3 regions of the Bradyrhizobium sp. SZCCHNR1017 genome follow, and region 2 is predicted to be linked to each of the others. Evidence: predicted binding sites of a transcription regulator. Region 2 holds the regulator's gene; each other region holds the start of a gene.
What was found. The regulator LexA, encoded in region 2, represses DNA repair genes until DNA is damaged. The targets are predictions, from matches to a motif close to TGTTCNNNNTGTGTTCNG.
Positions count from the first base shown of each region.

Region 1: a site for LexA is predicted at 1,873-1,890, ahead of recA (recombinase RecA). Genes of this name have one in related genera too.
Region 3: a site for LexA is predicted at 1,684-1,701, ahead of QW863_RS09855 (YifB family Mg chelatase-like AAA ATPase). Genes of this name have one in related genera too.

Region 1 covers NZ_JAUHIR010000007.1:134,730-140,547, forward strand. The annotation lists gene QW863_RS18725 (DUF1835 domain-containing protein) at 1-389, opposite strand, end outside; gene recA (recombinase RecA) at 687-1,781, opposite strand; gene QW863_RS18735 (hypothetical protein) at 2,364-2,657, shown strand; gene QW863_RS18740 (DUF6894 family protein) at 3,919-4,158, shown strand; gene QW863_RS18745 (hypothetical protein) at 4,498-4,743, opposite strand; gene QW863_RS18750 (hypothetical protein) at 4,864-5,160, opposite strand; gene QW863_RS18755 (PaaI family thioesterase) at 5,421-5,818, shown strand, end outside.
Region 2 covers NZ_JAUHIR010000001.1:854,919-860,736, forward strand. The annotation lists gene QW863_RS03990 (MBL fold metallo-hydrolase) at 1-164, opposite strand, end outside; gene QW863_RS03995 (LysR family transcriptional regulator) at 249-1,202, shown strand; gene QW863_RS04000 (alpha/beta hydrolase) at 1,211-2,020, shown strand; gene glp (gephyrin-like molybdotransferase Glp) at 2,152-3,363, shown strand; gene lexA (transcriptional repressor LexA) at 3,569-4,267, shown strand; gene QW863_RS04015 (hypothetical protein) at 4,542-4,982, shown strand; gene QW863_RS04020 (ComEC/Rec2 family competence protein) at 5,376-5,818, opposite strand, start outside.
Region 3 covers NZ_JAUHIR010000003.1:196,318-202,135, reverse strand. The annotation lists gene QW863_RS09865 (outer membrane lipoprotein carrier protein LolA) at 1-425, shown strand, start outside; gene QW863_RS09860 (DUF2336 domain-containing protein) at 445-1,515, opposite strand; gene QW863_RS09855 (YifB family Mg chelatase-like AAA ATPase) at 1,749-3,287, shown strand; gene QW863_RS09850 (hypothetical protein) at 3,391-3,870, shown strand; gene QW863_RS09845 (PAS domain-containing hybrid sensor histidine kinase/response regulator) at 4,007-5,818, shown strand, end outside.

The sequences.
Region 1 (5,818 bases), on a different contig from region 2:
TCGGATAGCGGGACATCGACATGCCGCAATACGATCTTCGTCGCGATCTCCGCGTGATGGCGCAGATAGTCCAAGAGCCAGATCAGCACCAACTGGTCGTTCGGACGGGTCCCCATCCACAGCTCGACGCTATCGCAACGGTCGACAAGTTCGAGAAAACTCTGACTCCGCCCGCCGACCGCCATGAAGTCGCCACGCGAGGCGAAATCCAACCAATGCCCGCGCTTCGGTCGCGCGGTGCGCTGGACGAGATAAGCCGATAACTCGGCATCTGATGGCAACGGTCCCCATACGAAACGATGGAGAATTGGCACCACTAGGTCGGCAAAGCCGCCTCTCCGAAGCGCTCCGGCGCTGGGATCATCGGCCGCTAGAATCAAACGCGTCATGCTGTTGGCTCCGGCACGACCTGATTGGCTCAAGACGCTATCAACACGCTCGCGATCGGCTCCCGGCGCCCAGGACTGGCGTCGGAAATGTCGGTGCCGCCGCGCGGATCCGGTCCGCTCGTCCGCGCGCACGCATTCGATTATTCGCGCTGAAGATCGTATCCGGCGCTCGGAAACTCAGGCTCACTGCATTCGGTCATGCAGCAACCGCAGATTTCGGCAGAACACCACACATCTGCAAACGGGCGCCGGAACGTCGGCAACGCAACGTCCACGGCACCCGCCGCCGTCTTACCTCTACTCCTCCGTCGGCTCCTCGCCGTCGGCGTCGGCGTCGCGCTCGGCGTTGCCGGCCAGGATCTGCTCGGCGATCAGGCCGGAGTTCTGGCGGATCGCGGCTTCGATCTTGGCGGTCATGTCCGGATTGGCCTTGAGGAACGATTTCGAATTCTCACGTCCCTGCCCGAGACGCTGGCTATCGTAGGAGAACCAGGCGCCGGACTTCTCGACGATGCCGGCCTTTACGCCGAGATCGAGGATCTCGCCCATCTTGGAGACGCCCTCGCCATACATGATGTCGAACTCGACCTGCTTGAACGGCGGCGCCAGCTTGTTCTTCACCACCTTCACACGGGTGGAATTGCCGATCACCTCGTCGCGCTCCTTGATCGCGCCGATGCGGCGGATGTCGAGGCGGACCGAGGCATAGAACTTCAGCGCATTGCCGCCGGTGGTGGTCTCCGGCGAGCCGTACATCACACCGATCTTCATGCGGATCTGGTTGATGAAGATCACCATCGTGTTGGACTTGTTGATCGAGGCCGTCAGCTTGCGCAGCGCCTGGCTCATCAGGCGGGCCTGCAGGCCCGGCAGCGACTCGCCCATCTCGCCTTCGAGCTCGGCCTTCGGCACCAGCGCCGCCACGGAGTCGACCACCAGCACGTCGACCGCACCGGAACGCACCAGGGTGTCGCAGATCTCCAGCGCCTGCTCACCCGTATCCGGCTGCGAGATCAGAAGCTCGTCGATGTTCACGCCGAGCTTGCGCGCATACACCGGATCGAGCGCATGCTCGGCATCGATGAAGGCGCAGATGCCGCCCTTCTTCTGCGCTTCCGCCACCGTGTGCAGCGCCAGCGTGGTCTTGCCCGAGGATTCCGGCCCGTAGATCTCGACGATGCGGCCCTTCGGCAGACCGCCGATGCCGAGCGCGATGTCGAGCCCGAGCGAGCCGCTGGACACCGTATCGACATCCATCGAACGGTCGTTCTTGCCCAGCTTCATCACCGAGCCCTTGCCGAACTGACGCTCGATCTGGGACAGCGCAGCGGAGAGCGCCTTACTCTTATCCATGGAGGAACCTTCGACGATACGCAGGGCGGTGGCGGACATTGGCGCTCCTTATGGCGGGGATTCGCGGGATGGACAAACGGTTAACGAGGTCGGCCAGCAATCTTGAGGTGAATGTACTCCATCCGTTCTTTGTTCGCAATATGTTCTTCTCGACATTCACACCTCTCTTTCACAAACCCCTGACAACCCGCGGGAGACACGCCTGCCGCTCGAGGGCCGAGGGCCGGCGCGCGGTGCACCGCGCACCAGCGAGGGAGCGCTGCCCGATCAGCGCGCCCGGAAGCGAAGTACGGCATGCGGGATGCTGGATGACGGCGACTGCGAAGGGATCCCGATCCGGCTGGAGGCGGAAGCCATGCGCGCGAACGGCGCGGCCGCCGACCGGTGATCGCGCGGACTACGACCAGCCTGCGCGAGCGCTCCAACCTCGCTTTCCACGCCTGCGGCATACACAAAATCAATTATAAGTAGTTATTGTCGTCTCGGCCGTGCCCTATCATCCTGCTGGTCCTTCTCTCTGAGCCTCGCAGACCGCTTCCAATTTTCGGAACCAGCATGACCGGATCCAACAACGAACAGACCCTCACGCTGTGGCGCCCTGTCGGCCCAAAGGAGCTTGCCTTGATCGAGGCGTCGGGCATGCGTGCGTTTCCGCCGCGCCTTCCGGAGCAGCCGATCTTCTACCCGGTGCTGACCGAGGACTATGCCGTGAAGATCGCACGGGACTGGAACGTGCCGGCGAGCGGCGCCGGCCACGTGCTGCGCTTTGCGATCCTGCGAGGCTTCATCGACACCTACGAGGTGCGCGAGGCCGGCGGCCGCAAGCATCGCGAGTACTGGATTCCCAGCGAAGACCTCGCCGACTTCAACGCCGCAATCGTTGGACCGATCGTGCTTGTCAGGTCTTTTCCTTGAAACTACCAACTCCTACACGCGTGCGTAGATCGCACATTCCGTGGTTCTCCTGAGAGGAACGAAGTTCCATCGCCTCTTCTGCTTTTGTTCGGCTCGTCGTGCGTGCAGGCGCACGATTTCGATGCAGACGCGCAGCCGCGCGCAAGCGGCGGCCGGCCATCAGGTTCCGCATCACGTGGCGTGCAAGCACTCGACGGCCACCATATGACGGACGACAGATGAAGCGACGAACCTCGGACGCCCCCGTGTCGGACCCTGCCCAAGAATGCGTTAGCGCGCCATTGGCGCGGCTCCTCATGCCGGCCCGAGGAATGGCCCGGAAAAAACCCGCGTGATCCGCATCACGCGCGCCGGCGCTCACGACATCTTCAAGCCACAAACCATTGTCATAAACTTTGGGTTGCGTTATAGAATCGTGGTTGTCGTACGTCTGAGCAGATTTTTGATCAGCCCCGGATTTGTTTGTTCGTTGCGATGATGGTCGCCGCACATCGTCTAGTTTATCGCCTTTGGTGTGCCGTCGACCGATCCCTTGCAGCCTGTCAGCTCCCGCACTTGCAGGCTCCGTCACACGTAGGCGCACGGCCCTGAAACCATCCGCGCCGAAAGAAAGCCCCGGACGACGTCCGGGGCTTTCGACGTTGATAGCTCCGCTCGGGATGCATCTCCCTCCGTCATTGTCGTGATGTCGGGGAACGGATCGCGTGCGTTGCGCTTCATATTGGCGATGACAACAAATGACGTGACGTGCCCGTCCTGCAGGGCCGGCCTTCAAAGGATCGAGCTTCACTCGCAGCAAGACGCCGCGGGAGAGAGGCGTTGTCCGGCCTGCGATGAACTCTTGGAAATGGTCGACGGCGCGACGCAGATCGCCTACCGACTGACAGCCGTGCCGGAACGGATCTTCGACCACAGCCAGGTGCGCGTCCCACGGCGGCCGATCGAGATTGCAACCTTGATCTGACGCAAGGCACGCCTACAGATTTCGCACTAATTTAATCGTGTCACTGCCGAACTGCCCTCGCTGGGAAGCTACGACGTTGACGCCGAGCCTCGGACCGCAGCGGTCCGAGGCTCATTCGTTGGCCCGCGATTCGTCCGGTTGCGCCGCACATCACCCATGGCAATCAGCCTAACGGAAGCGAACAGCGCGACCGACCGTATTTTACCGGAATTGATCCGAGTGGGTTTTGCGCTTCCATTTGTGGTGCGTACATCAAACCCAGCGGCCTGGGGCGGTCAGGGCTCACCGGTTTTGGCAATGCCGCTCTATTTCTTTCGTATCCGCAACGGCCACTTCTCAGGCGCGTCCGAGTATGGGACCGAGTGCGCCGACCGCAACGCAGCCTGGAAAGAGATGACCACCGTCTGCGCCGACATGGCCAGCAGCATCTCGCGCAAGCTCGCCGAAAACTCCGAATGGCAGATGGAGCTGCTCGACGAGGCAAGGCAGCCGGTCTTCCGCATCCGGATCGTCGCCGAGTCGCTGGATCAGGCCTGACGGCTCGCCACACATCTTATGGATCGTCATCGGCGAAAACCGCCACCGAAGATTGTGGCCAGCGAGGTTGACTGCTCTTCATTTCGGCAGCCGAACTTGATCGAGATCAAAATGCCTGTCTGCATCTTGGCAGACATTTAAATTTGTATGGGTAATCTGATCTTCAAATGTCCGCGAACGGGGATGAACGTGCAGCATTGGCTGGAAGAGCCGAAGCCAGGCGATCCCACGTGCTCCTATGAAACCGTGGTCTGCAAGGCCTGCACGCGGCTTCATTTCATCAATCGCGATACACGCAAGCTTCTCGGCGAAAAGGAATGAGGCGCTCGCCGCAATCGTTCAATCGGCGCTGGGAAGCCGCCGCATCGTGAACTCGATGGCCCCATCGGGAAGCTCGCGCCAGCTTTCGACGGCGCTCATGTAGCCGGCCTTGGGATAGCGGGTCAGATAGTCGCGGGCCTTGGCGCGCGCTTGCTCGCGCGGCAGCGTGAACGTGTCGCGAACGTAGCCGTCGCGAGCCTGCGGGGCGCCCTTCTGGCGCCGGGCCGCCATCCGGCTGGCAATGTCCCGGGGGCGCATCCCCATCGACGAACTCCAACGCGCTGCCACACCATCAATATAGACGGGGCCGCGAAGAATCCGAGTCCGCAATCGGCAAGCGGGCCCGGGAGGGTCAGAGCCCGCCCGACCCGAGCGCGATAAATCTCAGTTGGTGCTGCCGACAGCCTTCGGCTTCTTGGCCGCGGTGGTCTTCATGGCAGGCGCCGCCTTGGGCTGCTCCGCCGCCCGGACGTTGCCCCAGGGATCGGTGCTCGTCTTGGCGTCAGGAATCTTGCGCATGGTGTCCCTGTAGGCCTGCTCCCGCGCCGCTTCGGCCTCTTTCTCCTCGGGCGACTTGGAGGGACCGTCGGCGAGAAGGTTGATGTTGGGCATCTGCGCCATTGCGGGCACCGCCCAGCCGGCCAGCACGGCGACCGCCATCGTCACGATCAGCTTCTTCATTGGTTACTCCCCGGTATAGGCGCCTTATACCATCGCTTCGCCATGCGCCAAGCCCGCGGCACTGTGCCGGAACGGTGGAGCGCAGGTCGGGATGTTCACGGCCGCATCGTCTGCGCGCACCTCCCGTCTGTTCCACGGCAGGCCATCATCATAGTTTTCCAACTCCGGCCTTTTCAAGCCGCCGCTCTGCGGCAACATTCCGGCAGCTCCGCCGATCGCGGCGAGGCAAGTCGATGCCAAGACACGTCGATGACACGATCATGGAAGGACCTCCGCGCGTGCCGAACGAGACCCTGAACTTCACCACCGACGACGCGAGGCGCATCCTCGATGACGTGTTCGCGCCCTGGATCAAGGATCTTGGCTTGATCGTCGAGGACATCGCGCCGTCTCCGCAGGGCGAAGCCGGCGCCATCCTGCGCATGCCGTTTTCGCCGCGGCTCTGCCGCGACAATGGCGTCGTCTGCGGCCAGGCGCTGATGGCTTTTGCCGATACCGCGATGGTGATCGGGATGGTCACCGCCAGCGGCGGCTACCGGCCGATGACCACTGTCGACCAGACCACGCATTTCATGCGCGCCATTGCCTCCGCCGACGTGATGGCCGATGCGCGCGTGGTGCGGATGGGCCGCACCATGAGCTTCGGCCGGGTCACACT
Region 2 (5,818 bases):
GTGCGCGGATCGACTGATCCCGGCCCGAACCGGCCGCGTTCCCGGGCAATGCTGGCGGCGTCCACACCAGGAAACAGAAACTCCCCCTCGACCGCATCGAGGCCGATCTCGAAGATCCTCGTGATGGTGGCGTCTCCGACGCGATAGGTCGTGATGTCCTGCATGTCTGGCGGCCTCGATCCGAACGGTGGTCTTGTCTGGGCCGAGATCTAGGACTAGGTCATACATTCCTCAAATCGATCCAGCTCATGCAGTCCATCGATCACTTCGATCTTCGCTCCTTCGACCTCAATCTGCTGGTCGCATTCGACGCGCTGATGCAGGAGCGCAGCGTGACGCGCGCGGCGGCGCGCCTCAAGGTGGGGCAGCCGGCAATGAGCCATTCGCTGTCGACGCTTCGCGTGCTGCTGCAGGATGAGCTGTTCGTCCGCGTCGGCACGATCATGCAACCGACGCCGCGGGCGGCGGCGCTCGCCGGGCCGGTTCGGGCGGCGCTGGGGCAGATGCAGGCTGCGCTGCACGCCGCACCGGAGTTCGACCCGGCGACCGAGCAGCGCACCATCCGCTTGGGATTTTCGAGCGAGGTGGAGCTGCTGCTGATCCCCGAACTTGCGGCGCAGCTCCGTCGAACCGCGCCCGGCGTGCGGCTGCTCAGCCGGCCGACCGAGCGAAACGAGGTGCATCGGCTGCTCGACGATGGCGCCTTGGATGTTGCGGTCGGCTGCTTCGAGGCCGTGGCACAGCGGCACAGATCGCAATTCCTGTTCGAGCAGGCTCTGAGCTGCGTCTACAATCCAAAGCGCATCGCGATGAAAACGCCGATCAGCCTCGCCGACTATCTGTCGCTTCCGCACGCGCTGGTGACGCTGACCAACAGCCTGCAGGGCTGCCTGGAGGCGGCGCTGGATGAGATCGGCACCGAGCTCAACGTGGTCTCGGCCTCCTCGGAATTCCTCAGCGTGCTGGCGACGGTCGCCGCATCACCGGTGATCACGACGATACCGACCAGGATGGCGAAGCTCTACGGGCCGCGGTTTGGGCTGGCGCTCTGTCCCGCGCCGTTGAAGCTGCGGCTGCCGGCCGTCTCGATGGTCTGGCCGCTGCAGCTCGATCGTGATGCAGCATCGGTCTGGCTGCGGAACATGGTGGCGGACATCCTGCACACGACCGAGCGCGCCGCCTGTCGCGCGGCTGCGGGATAGCATTCAAAATGAACTCTCTGCATCACGTCTGCTCCGGCCGCGCGCGGCTCGCCGCCGAGGTTGCCGGCCAGGGAGACCCTGTCGTCTTCCTGCACGCCGCAGTGTTCGACCGCTCCATGTGGCGCGCGCAGATCGAGGGCGTCGCGGCAACGCATATGGCGATCGCCTATGACCGGCGCGGATTTGGTGAGACGGTCGCCTATGAGGAAGCTCATTCTCCGGTCGAGGACCTGCTCGCCGTCGTCGACGCGTTCGCGCCGGGGCGGCCGGCGACGCTGATTGCCTGCTCGCAAGGAGGCCGCATCGCGCTCGACTTCGCGCTTCGCCATCCGTCACGTATGGCATCGCTGGTGCTGATCGCACCTTCGATCAGCGGCGCGCCGGAGCCGGTCTATCCACCGGAGATCAAGGCGCTAACGGCGTCGTTGGCCGCTGCCGAGGCCGCACAGGATTGGGATCGGGTCAGCGCTATCAAGGCGCATCTGTGGGTCGACGGTCCCTTGCAGCGCGAGGGACGCATCTCCGGCGAGCCGCGCGAGACGTTCCTGAAGAAGAACGCCGCCGCACTCCGCGCGCCGCCAACCGGCGCGACTCTCGATATGGCACCAGCCTTCCCGCGCCTCGCGGAGATCGTCGCGCCATCGCTCGTCATCTGGGGGGACTTGGACTTTCCTCACATCCAGCAGCGAAGCAGGCTGCTCGCCGCAACAATGCCGAACGGGTCAGGACATGAGCTGGCCGGAACGGCGCACCTGCCGAGCCTGGAACGTCCGCAGGAGGTCATGCGGTTGATTGCAGACTTTCTCGCGCGATCGTGAGGCAGCGGCCCGGAAACGGCCCACAGCAGACGGTCAGAACGCAGGGAGCGGCCTAGGCCCTTGGCCGCGCCGTGCGCGTTCGGTTAGAAGGCGATTCATTCGATCTGCCGTCTCCGTCCGAAGGAACTCTCATGGCCCTGATGCCGGTGTCTGATGCGTTGTCCGCGGTGCTCGCCGGCGCCGAGCCGCTGGCCGAGGAGCAGGTCGGGCTGGACGAGGCGTTTCACCGCATCCTGGCGCGGGACATCGCGGCGCTGCGGACGCAGCCGCCCGAGGCGATGTCGGCAATGGACGGCTATGCCGTGCGCGCGGCGGACGCCGCCCAGGCCAAGGCGCGGCTGAAGGTCATCGGCGAGGTTGCGGCAGGGCGGCCGTTCGATCGCGTGGTTGGACCCGGCGAGGCGGCGCGGATCTTCACCGGTGGCGTTGTTCCGGAGGGCGCGGACGCGGTGGTGATCCAGGAGGACACGATCGCCGAAGACGGCCACGTCGTGATCACCGAGGCCGCGATCAAGGGCCGGCATATCCGGCCGGCGGGCGTCGACTTTCACCAGGGCATGGTGCTGCTGAAGTCCGGGCGCCGGCTCAGCGACCGCGACCTGTCGCTGGCGGCCAGCATGAATCATCCGGCGCTGCCGGTGCGGCGCCGGCCGAAGGTGGCGCTGCTCGCCACCGGCGACGAGCTGGTGATGCCGGGCTCGACGCCCGGCCCGGGCCAGATCGTCTATTCCAACGGCTACGCCTTGCGGGCGCTGGTGCGCAACGAGGGCGGGACCCCGATCGATCTGGGCATCGCCGCGGATACGATGGAGGCGACGATCGCCGGCATCCGCCGGGCCCGCGAGGCCAAGGCCGACATCTTGATCACGACCGGCGGCGCCTCGGTCGGCGATCACGACCTGGTCAAGCAGGCGCTCGAAGCCGAGGGCGTCGAGATGGCGTTCTGGAAGATCGCGATGCGGCCGGGCAAGCCGATGATGCACGGACGGCTCGGCGGCATGAGGGTGATCGGACTGCCCGGCAATCCGGTGTCGTCCTATGTCTGCGCCATCCTGTTCCTGGTGCCGCTGATTCGGCGGCTGCTCGGCCGCGACGAGGCCGTGATGCCGCGCGAGACCGCCCTGCTCGGCCGCGAGCTCGGGCCGAACGATTCGCGCGAGGACTATCTGCGGGCGCGGCTCGAAGAGCGCGCCGACGGCACGCTGGTCGCCACCCCGGTGAGCCAGCAGGATTCGTCGCTGCTCGGCAATCTCGCGCTCTCGCAGGCGGTGGTGATCCGGCCGGCGTTTGCGCCGAAGGCGCCTGCGGGCAGCCCGTGCGAGATCCTGCGCCTGCCGAACTGAGCCGCTTCCCCGGTAAAGCCCGGTCTGTTCATCATATTTTTAGGATTGCGGAACACACATCGAACATATAGTGTCCGTTCATGATTTGTTTTTAGTATGTTGCGGGCGACGCGATGACGGTCCGACTCCAGGGCGCTCTCAGCCGGTTTGTGCGCGAGGCGCAGCTCCTGGACTCGGACGACAACAAACCGGGGACCAGGTCGAGATGCTGACGCGCAAACAGTACGAACTTCTGCGGTTCATCAACGAGCGGCTCAAGGAAGCCGGCGTGCCGCCGTCCTTCGACGAGATGAAGGATGCGCTCGATCTGCGCTCGAAGTCCGGCATTCATCGCCTGATCACGGCGCTCGAGGAGCGCGGCTTCATCCGCCGGCTGCCGAACCGCGCCCGCGCGATCGAGGTGATCAAGCTGCCCGAGCTGTCACAGGCCGCCAACAACCGCCGCGGCTTCACCCCGTCGGTGATCGAGGGCAATCTCGGCAAGGTGCGCACCAGCACTCCCGCGCTGGACGATGGCGAGCGCCCGGTCGCAGTGCCGGTGATGGGCCGCATCGCCGCCGGTACTCCGATCGAGGCGCTACAGACGCGCAGCCACACCATCAGCGTGCCTGCCGACATGCTCGGCAACGGCGATCACTACGCACTCGAGGTGCGCGGCGACTCCATGGTCGATGCCGGCATCCTCGACGGCGACATGGCGCTGATCCAGCGCAACGAGACCGCCGACACCGGCGACATCGTGGTGGCGCTGATCGACGATGAGGAAGCGACGTTGAAGCGCTTCCGCCGACGCGGCGCATCGATCGCGCTGGAGCCGGCCAACACCGCCTACGAGGTACGCATCCTGCCGCCGAACCGGGTGAAGATCCAAGGCAAGCTGGTCGGGCTGTACCGCAAGTACTGATCGCGAATGGGATCGGTCGATGGGCGGCGGGCGCACGCGCTTTCGCCGCCGATCGGAGGCTGCCCAGCAAAATACGTCACGCGCGAATGCACCTCATGATGTGCAGCGCGGCATGCTCAAACGCTTGTGATCGGCCGCGGGCACACGCGATGCAGATCAGCGCAGAATTGCCGCGAAGCGCGCGCTAACATCACCATCGATGTCCACTCTGATAGAGGCCTGCGCCTGTCCGGGGGGAGCGTGGGTCGGCTATCTCTCAACGAGGAGCGATCCGATGTGTGACTACAGCCTCCATGCGGTTGCGTCCCGTCCCGCCAAGGTCGGCGAGACGTTGATCTCGATGACCTTCCGTGGCACCGCCACCCGCGGCTTCGCGCTGGAGAGCGAGCCGACCGTCGCAGTCTGCATGCTGCCCGGCACCGAGTTGGCCTTCGCCGAGGACGTCCGCTACGACAGCCGCTGGCTCTGGACCCGGACGATCCGCGAGCGCGTCGCAAAGTTCAACAGCATCGAGACTCACATTCCCGATCGCCATCACGACGCGATCGAATTCGCCGATGGCCGCCACGTGCTGGTGACCCAGCTCTGCGAGGGCCAGCGCGTCACCGTGCTGCAATTGCCGGTCAGCAAGCAGCCGGCGGAGCGACGCCCGGACATCGCCGAGGACGTGCCGCCTTCGCAGGCCACACCGATTCGCCGCATCAGCATCACCTGAGGGGTCTCCGCATCGGCATTTCTCTCGGTCGTGAGCGAGCTTTCGACCGTGGGAGATTTGGGTTCTGCAAGCGCAAAGTCCTCTCGGGCGAACCTCACGCCCCGGCATCGCATCGGATAGGAACGACATCCCTCGGCCGGCATGATGTGCCGGGGGAGCCTGCCGCCGTGGTCAACAAGATCGATTGGAACAAGGCCGGCCGGATCACCGAGCCCGACTGCTACATGCTTGAGTTCGGATGGCTGGCGGTCACGGCTGACGACATCGCCATCTGGCAACGCTATCCGCGCGCTGCGTTCACGCTGGCCGAAAGCCCCTCGCTGTTCGATGGACTTGGCAACATGGACCTGGCGACACCGAGTATCATCTCGGCACGTTCGAGCTGCCCGGCACTCAGTCTTCTTCGCCCTGCTCCGTCTCCGGCGGCGTCGCGTCCTGAGGCCGCACGGCCGGCGCGCGCGGCGTCAGCGTCGTGTCGAACTCGCCGGCCTCGGCGGGCGCCGGCCACCATGGGCGGTCAGTGCCGCCGGCGCGCGCCGGCGTGACGGCGAAGCTCCTGCCCTGCCGCACCAGCATCAAGGCGCCCTGCTGCCGCAACCGCTCGCGATCGATGACGGCCGCCGCGCAGGATGACGGCGCGGCGCGCGCGGTGACGATGAGCGCGGCACGGGCGCAATCATCGGCGAGCGCCTCGGCGCGCAGGGTCAGGGCGGCGAATCGGCCGTCGGCCATTGCGACCACGCAGCCCGCCTCGTCGCAGGAGACGCCATCGGTGAGCGATGAATCCGCCGGCAGCCGGGCATCGGCGTCGGCCGCGAGCCACTCCTTGGTGGCGA
Region 3 (5,818 bases), on a different contig from region 2:
AGCCCGGCAAGGTCCGCTTCGAATACGAGCCGCCGACGCCGATCGACATCATCGCCGACGGCTCTTCCTTGGTGGTGCGCGACCGCAAGCTCGCGACCCAGGACGTCTATCCGCTGTCGCAGACGCCGCTGCGTTATCTGCTGTCCGACCGCATCGACCTGTTGAAGGACACCAACGTGATCGCGGTCGCCGCCGACGACCTCTACGTCACGATCACGATCGAGGAGAAGCAGGCCCTGATCGGGACCAGCCGGCTGATGCTGATGCTCGGCGCCAAGGACGGCCAGCTCAAGCAGTGGACCGTGACCGATCCGCAGGGCTACGACACCACGATTGCCGTCTACAATCTGGATACGACCAAGAAGCTCGATCCGGCGATGTTCAAGATCGACTTCACGGCCTATCCGAGCACGCCGCCGGGCTGACGCCGCTTCTCGCGCTCGCTCAGCGCGATTCGAGCCCGCGCACCTTCCATTGCGCTTCTGACAGTGCGAGCTTCTCGAAGCGCTTGCGCGCCTCCTCGAGGTCATCGGCCGGAAGCGCGTCGCAGCCGGGCCGGTCGCGCAGGATCATCGACGTCGTCGCCCAGCTGAGCCGCGCGGCCTTGCAGGCCAGCAGCAGGTCCGTGATGCGGTCCTCCTCCAGCAGCGATTCGATCGTCTCGATGGTGACGACGCAGAGCAGCGCCAGCGCTGCGATCACGGCAGGGAAATCGCCGGTGGCGCAGAAGCGGTTGACGGCGGAGTCGCCGAGCTTGCCGGTCCGGCTGAGGGCGGCAACCTCGGCCTTGACCTGCTGATAATCCCAGATCGCGCGCATTGCCGCGCCGGGCGAGCGGGTCGGCGTCGCCTGCAGGGTGGCGCGGGTCGCCGGCGGCGCGGCCTTGATGAAGCGGGCGCGGGCGCCCTCGCTGGCCGCGGCGACGAAGGCCCGCGACAGCTTGGCCGGCAGGTCGGTGCGCAGCGCCAGCTTCTCGGCGAGATCCTCGTCGCGCTCGGCGATCTTGAACAGGCTGCGATAGCCGTCCTCGGACAGCCGGGCGGAAAGATTCTGCGCCAGCGCCATGCGCACCGCCGGAAAGCCGCGCGCGATCAGCTGCGTCGTGAGGCTGTCGCCGATGCCCCTGCGGCTGGCGATCGCGACGAGATGCGCCGGGCTGCCGGTGCGGATGAACTCGGCGAGATCGCGCTCGGTCAGCACCGCCGCCTTGGCCAGCATCGGCCCGGCGACGCGCAATTCGGGGTGAACGGCGAGCATCCGCGCCGTCGCGTAAGGCGCGCGCTCGACGCCGGCGAGCGCCATGCTCAGCTCGGCGAGCAACTCGGTCGCGACCTGCGGCATCAGCCGGGCGAACATCTGATCGTAGAGATCGAGCTGCTCGGCGGACGCCGGCCGCGGACCGGCCAGGAACAGGCTGGTGGTCCGGCGCAGCATGTCGGTGGCGAGCTCGGACACCGTCCGCGCATCACCGGCGGGCGTCTTGGCGGTCGGAGCTGCCGCAGGCGCTGGAGGCATCGCACGTCCCTCGTTGGGCGCCTCCCTCGGCTGTGACGGAGGCGCGGGTCGATCATCAATTGAGGAAGAATGCGAAGGCCGGACTAAAGGGGCGTTAAGCGCAGCGGGCGGAGCTGAAACCCCACGCGGCTGTCGTTAATGGATTGCGGCAGAGCGCGGCAACAACGATGTTCCCGTATTGTTCTTGCGAACGATGCCGGCTTCCGCTAGCCTCCTTGTCCGGGAGGGGCATCATGGTCCAGCGCGTTTCCACCGTCGCCTTCGAGGGGATCGAGGCCCGCGCGGTCGACGTGCAGGTCCAGGTCGCGCCGGGGCTGCCGGCGTTTGCGATCGTCGGATTGCCGGACAAGGCCGTGTCCGAGGCGCGCGAGCGGGTCCGTTCGGCGCTGATCGCTTCGGGCCTGGCGCTGCCGGCGCGGCGCATCACCGTCAACCTGGCGCCAGCCGACGTGCCCAAGGAAGGCAGCCATTACGATCTGCCGATCGCGCTCGGCCTGATGGCCGCGATCGGGGCCATTCCGCCGGATGCGCTCGGCGGCTTCACGGTGCTCGGCGAGCTCGGACTCGACGGCTCGATCGCGCCGGTTGCTGGCGTGCTGCCGGCGGCGATCGGCGCCAATGCGCGCGAGGAAGGATTGATCTGCCCGGCCGCCTGCGGCGCCGAGGCGGCGTGGGCGAGCCCGGACCTGCAGATCATCGCGGCGAGCTCGCTGATCCAGATCGCCAACCATTTCAAGGGCACGCAGGTGCTGTCGCGGCCGCAGCCGAAGATCCAGGAGGCACCCGCCAGTCTGCTCGATCTGCGCGACATCAAGGGCCAGGAGAGCGGCAAGCGCGCGCTCGAGATCGCGGCCGCCGGCGGGCATCATCTGCTGATGATCGGCTCGCCCGGCGCCGGCAAGTCGATGCTGGCGGCGCGGCTGCCCTCGATCCTGCCGCCGCTGTCGCCGGCGGAGCTCTTGGAAGTCTCGATGATCGCCTCGGTCGCCGGCGAGATCGAGGGCGGCGCGCTGACGTCGCGACGGCCGTTCCGCAGCCCGCATCATTCCGCGAGCATGGCGGCGCTGACCGGCGGCGGCCTGCGCGCCCGCCCCGGCGAGATCTCGCTGGCGCATCAGGGCGTGCTGTTCCTCGACGAGCTGCCGGAGTTCGATCCGCGCGTGCTGGATTCGCTGCGCCAGCCGCTGGAGAATGGCGAGGTCTCGATCTCGCGCGCCAACCACCGCGTCACCTACCCTGCCCGCTTCATGCTGGTCGCGGCGATGAATCCGTGCCGCTGCGGCAACGCCTTCGAGCCCGGCTACGCCTGCAAGCGCGGCCGCATCGACCGCTGCACCGCCGACTACCAGATGCGCATCTCCGGCCCGCTGATGGACCGCATCGACCTGCGCATCGAGGTCCCCGCCGTCACCGCCGCCGACCTCATCCTGCCGCCCGCCAAGGAAGGCTCGGCCGAGGTCGCCGCCCGCGTCGCCGCTGCACGCGACCTGCAGCGCGAGCGCTATGCCAAGGCCGGCCTGCCACACATCCGGACCAACGCCGAGGCCCCCGCCGCCGTGCTCGACGAGGTCGCCAGGCTGGATGCGCCCGGCCAGAAGCTGCTTCGCGAAGCCGCCGAGACGATGCGGCTGTCCGCCCGCGGCTATCACCGCGTGCTGCGCGTGGCGCGGACGCTCGCCGATCTCGACCACACTGATGCGATCGGCCGGCTGCATCTGGCCGAGGCGCTGTCGTATCGCGCGCTGGCGGAGGACAATCGCCACGCGGCGTAAGGGCGCCCCCTCCCCCTCAACACTCTGGTAACGACTTCTCTTTACGCTCCGACAACCATAAGGCCCGCGTTCCGTCATTAGGCCTGCCCCGTCGGTGCGTATCATGTTGCGTTTCAAGGTCCTTGTCTCGGCCGTGCCGCTGATCGCGGCCGCAGTCATCGCCAGACTCGAATTGGCGCCCTCCCCGCAGCCCTGCATTGCCGTCGGCGCCGACAGCATCTCGCGCGGCTCGGCGCCGTTTACCGCCGATCTCCATGTCGACTTCACCGATGACCCGGCGCTCGCCACTATCAGCGTGGCGCTGGCCGACAGTCCGGAGACGGCCGATTTCGTCGTGGTCGACGATGTGCTCGCCAAGGAGGATCGTGGCTGCGGCATGACTGCCGCGACCGCGGTCGTCGCGATCGCCGCCGATCCGCATCCTGACGTGCCCCGAATCCATCTCGCCAAGGACAGCGCAGCAGATGCTCACGCCGACGATCGCATCCACGTCCGCTCCAGCCACGCCACGGCGCGAGACGCCGCCGCGCTCATCGTCTCGGCCCACGGCCATGACTCACCGCCCGCCGATCCGGTTCTGTGAGTCGGGCTAACGCCCGGTTCACCATCTCAGCACGGCTTCATCGCGCGTGCAGACCTTTCAAAGTCTCAGCAATACCGACGCCGCATGGTGCGGGCCGGCCATGACATTGGGATCGAAATCGTCGGGGGTGATCGAGATGGGACCGATTTTTCACGTCAGGCTGCGCCTGCGCCGGTTCATGCGCCGTCACCGCACCATCTTCGCCATCCTGCGCTCGCTGATGATCTTCTCCGCCGGCTTCGGCGGCGCGTACGGCTTCATCAAGGCCAGCATCTCCGACAACTCCGGCTATAACCCGCACACGTTCGCGATCGGCGCCAGCTTCCTGTTCGCGCTCGCCTGCGTCGGCCTGGCCACGCTCAGCATGCGGCTGCGCTTCGTCGCCAGGAAGATGCACAAGATTGCGCTCCACAACGAGGTGCTGGCCGACCGGAACTGGGAGCTGCAGGAAGCCGAGCAGCGCGCCCGCAATCTGTTCGAGCAGCAGGGCGACCTCATCGTCATGCGCGCGCGCGACGGCAGCATCATCTTCGTCAACGACGCCTATTGCCGGATGGCGGGGATAGATCGCGACAACCTGCTCGGCAGCGCGTTCACCTTTGAGCTGATCGAGCAGGGCGACAGCGCGCTGGAGCCGAACGGCACGCGCGTCCACGACCAGCGTATCGAGAGCGCGATCGGGCCGCGCTGGATCGCGTGGCGCGAGGCGCTGGTGCGTTCCGACGCCGGCCAGCCCGCCGTGCTGCAATGTGTCGGCCGCGACGTCACCGACCGCACCGAGACCGAGCGGGCGCTGGCGGAGGCGCGCGACCAGGCCAATGCCGCGAACCGCGCCAAGTCGCGGTTCCTGGCGATGGCGAGCCATGAGATCCGCACGCCGCTGAACGGCATCCTCGGCATGAGCGGGCTGCTGCTCGAGACGCAACTGACGCCGGAGCAGACGACCTACGCCAAGGCGGTCCGCACCTCGGGTGAGGCCTTGATGTCGCTGATCGACGAGCTGCTCGACTATTCCAAGATCGAAGCGGGCAAGCTGGCGCTCGAGGCGCAGCCGTTCTCGCTGGCGGCGCTGATCGAGGAGATCACCGAGCTGCTGGCGCCACGGGCACAGGCCAAGCAACTGGAGATCGCGGCCTATCTCGACGAGCGGCTGCCGACCTGGGTGACGGGCGACGCCGCGCGGCTGCGCCAGGTGCTGCTCAACCTCGCCGGCAACGCCATCAAATTCACCGCGACGGGCGGCGTTGCCCTGATCGCCGAGCCCGGCATCTGGCCGAACGAGATCAGCTTCCAGGTGTGCGACACCGGCATCGGCATCGCAGCCGACGCGCAGGAGCGCATCTTCCGCGAATTCGAGCAGGCCGACGACAGCGTGGCGCGCAGCTTCGGCGGCACCGGGCTTGGCCTTGCGATCTCGGACCGGATCGTCAAGCGGATGGGCGGCCGCATCGCGCTGCAGAGCGCGCTCGGCGCCGGCTCGACCTTCGAGGTGTCGGTGCCGCTGCCGCCGGCGCTGGAGCGCGGCGAGCAGAACAGCTTCCGCGGCCCCGATCTCGCAGGACGGTCGATCATGCTGGTCGCGCCGGCCGGGCTGCAGGCCGAGCTGATCGAGCGGCGCTTGCAGAACTGGGGCGCGCAGACCTGCCTGGTCGCCGAGGCCGAGGTGGCGGAGGCCCTGCTGCCCGAACGCGCCTGGCACGCCGTGCTGGTCGACGACAGCATCGGCGGCGATGAATCGCTGCGTGTGGGCGGGGTCGCGCGACATCATACGACGCGGCTGATCGTGCTGGTGACACCGGCGAGCCGCCACGAGCTGGCGCCAGGGGCGCCATTCAACGGCTATCTCGTCAAGCCGCTGCGGGCCGCCTCGCTCGCCGCGCGCGTGAGCTTCGACACCGACGGCACGGTCATGGCCGACGATCCGATCCCGACCATCGCGCCGCCGATC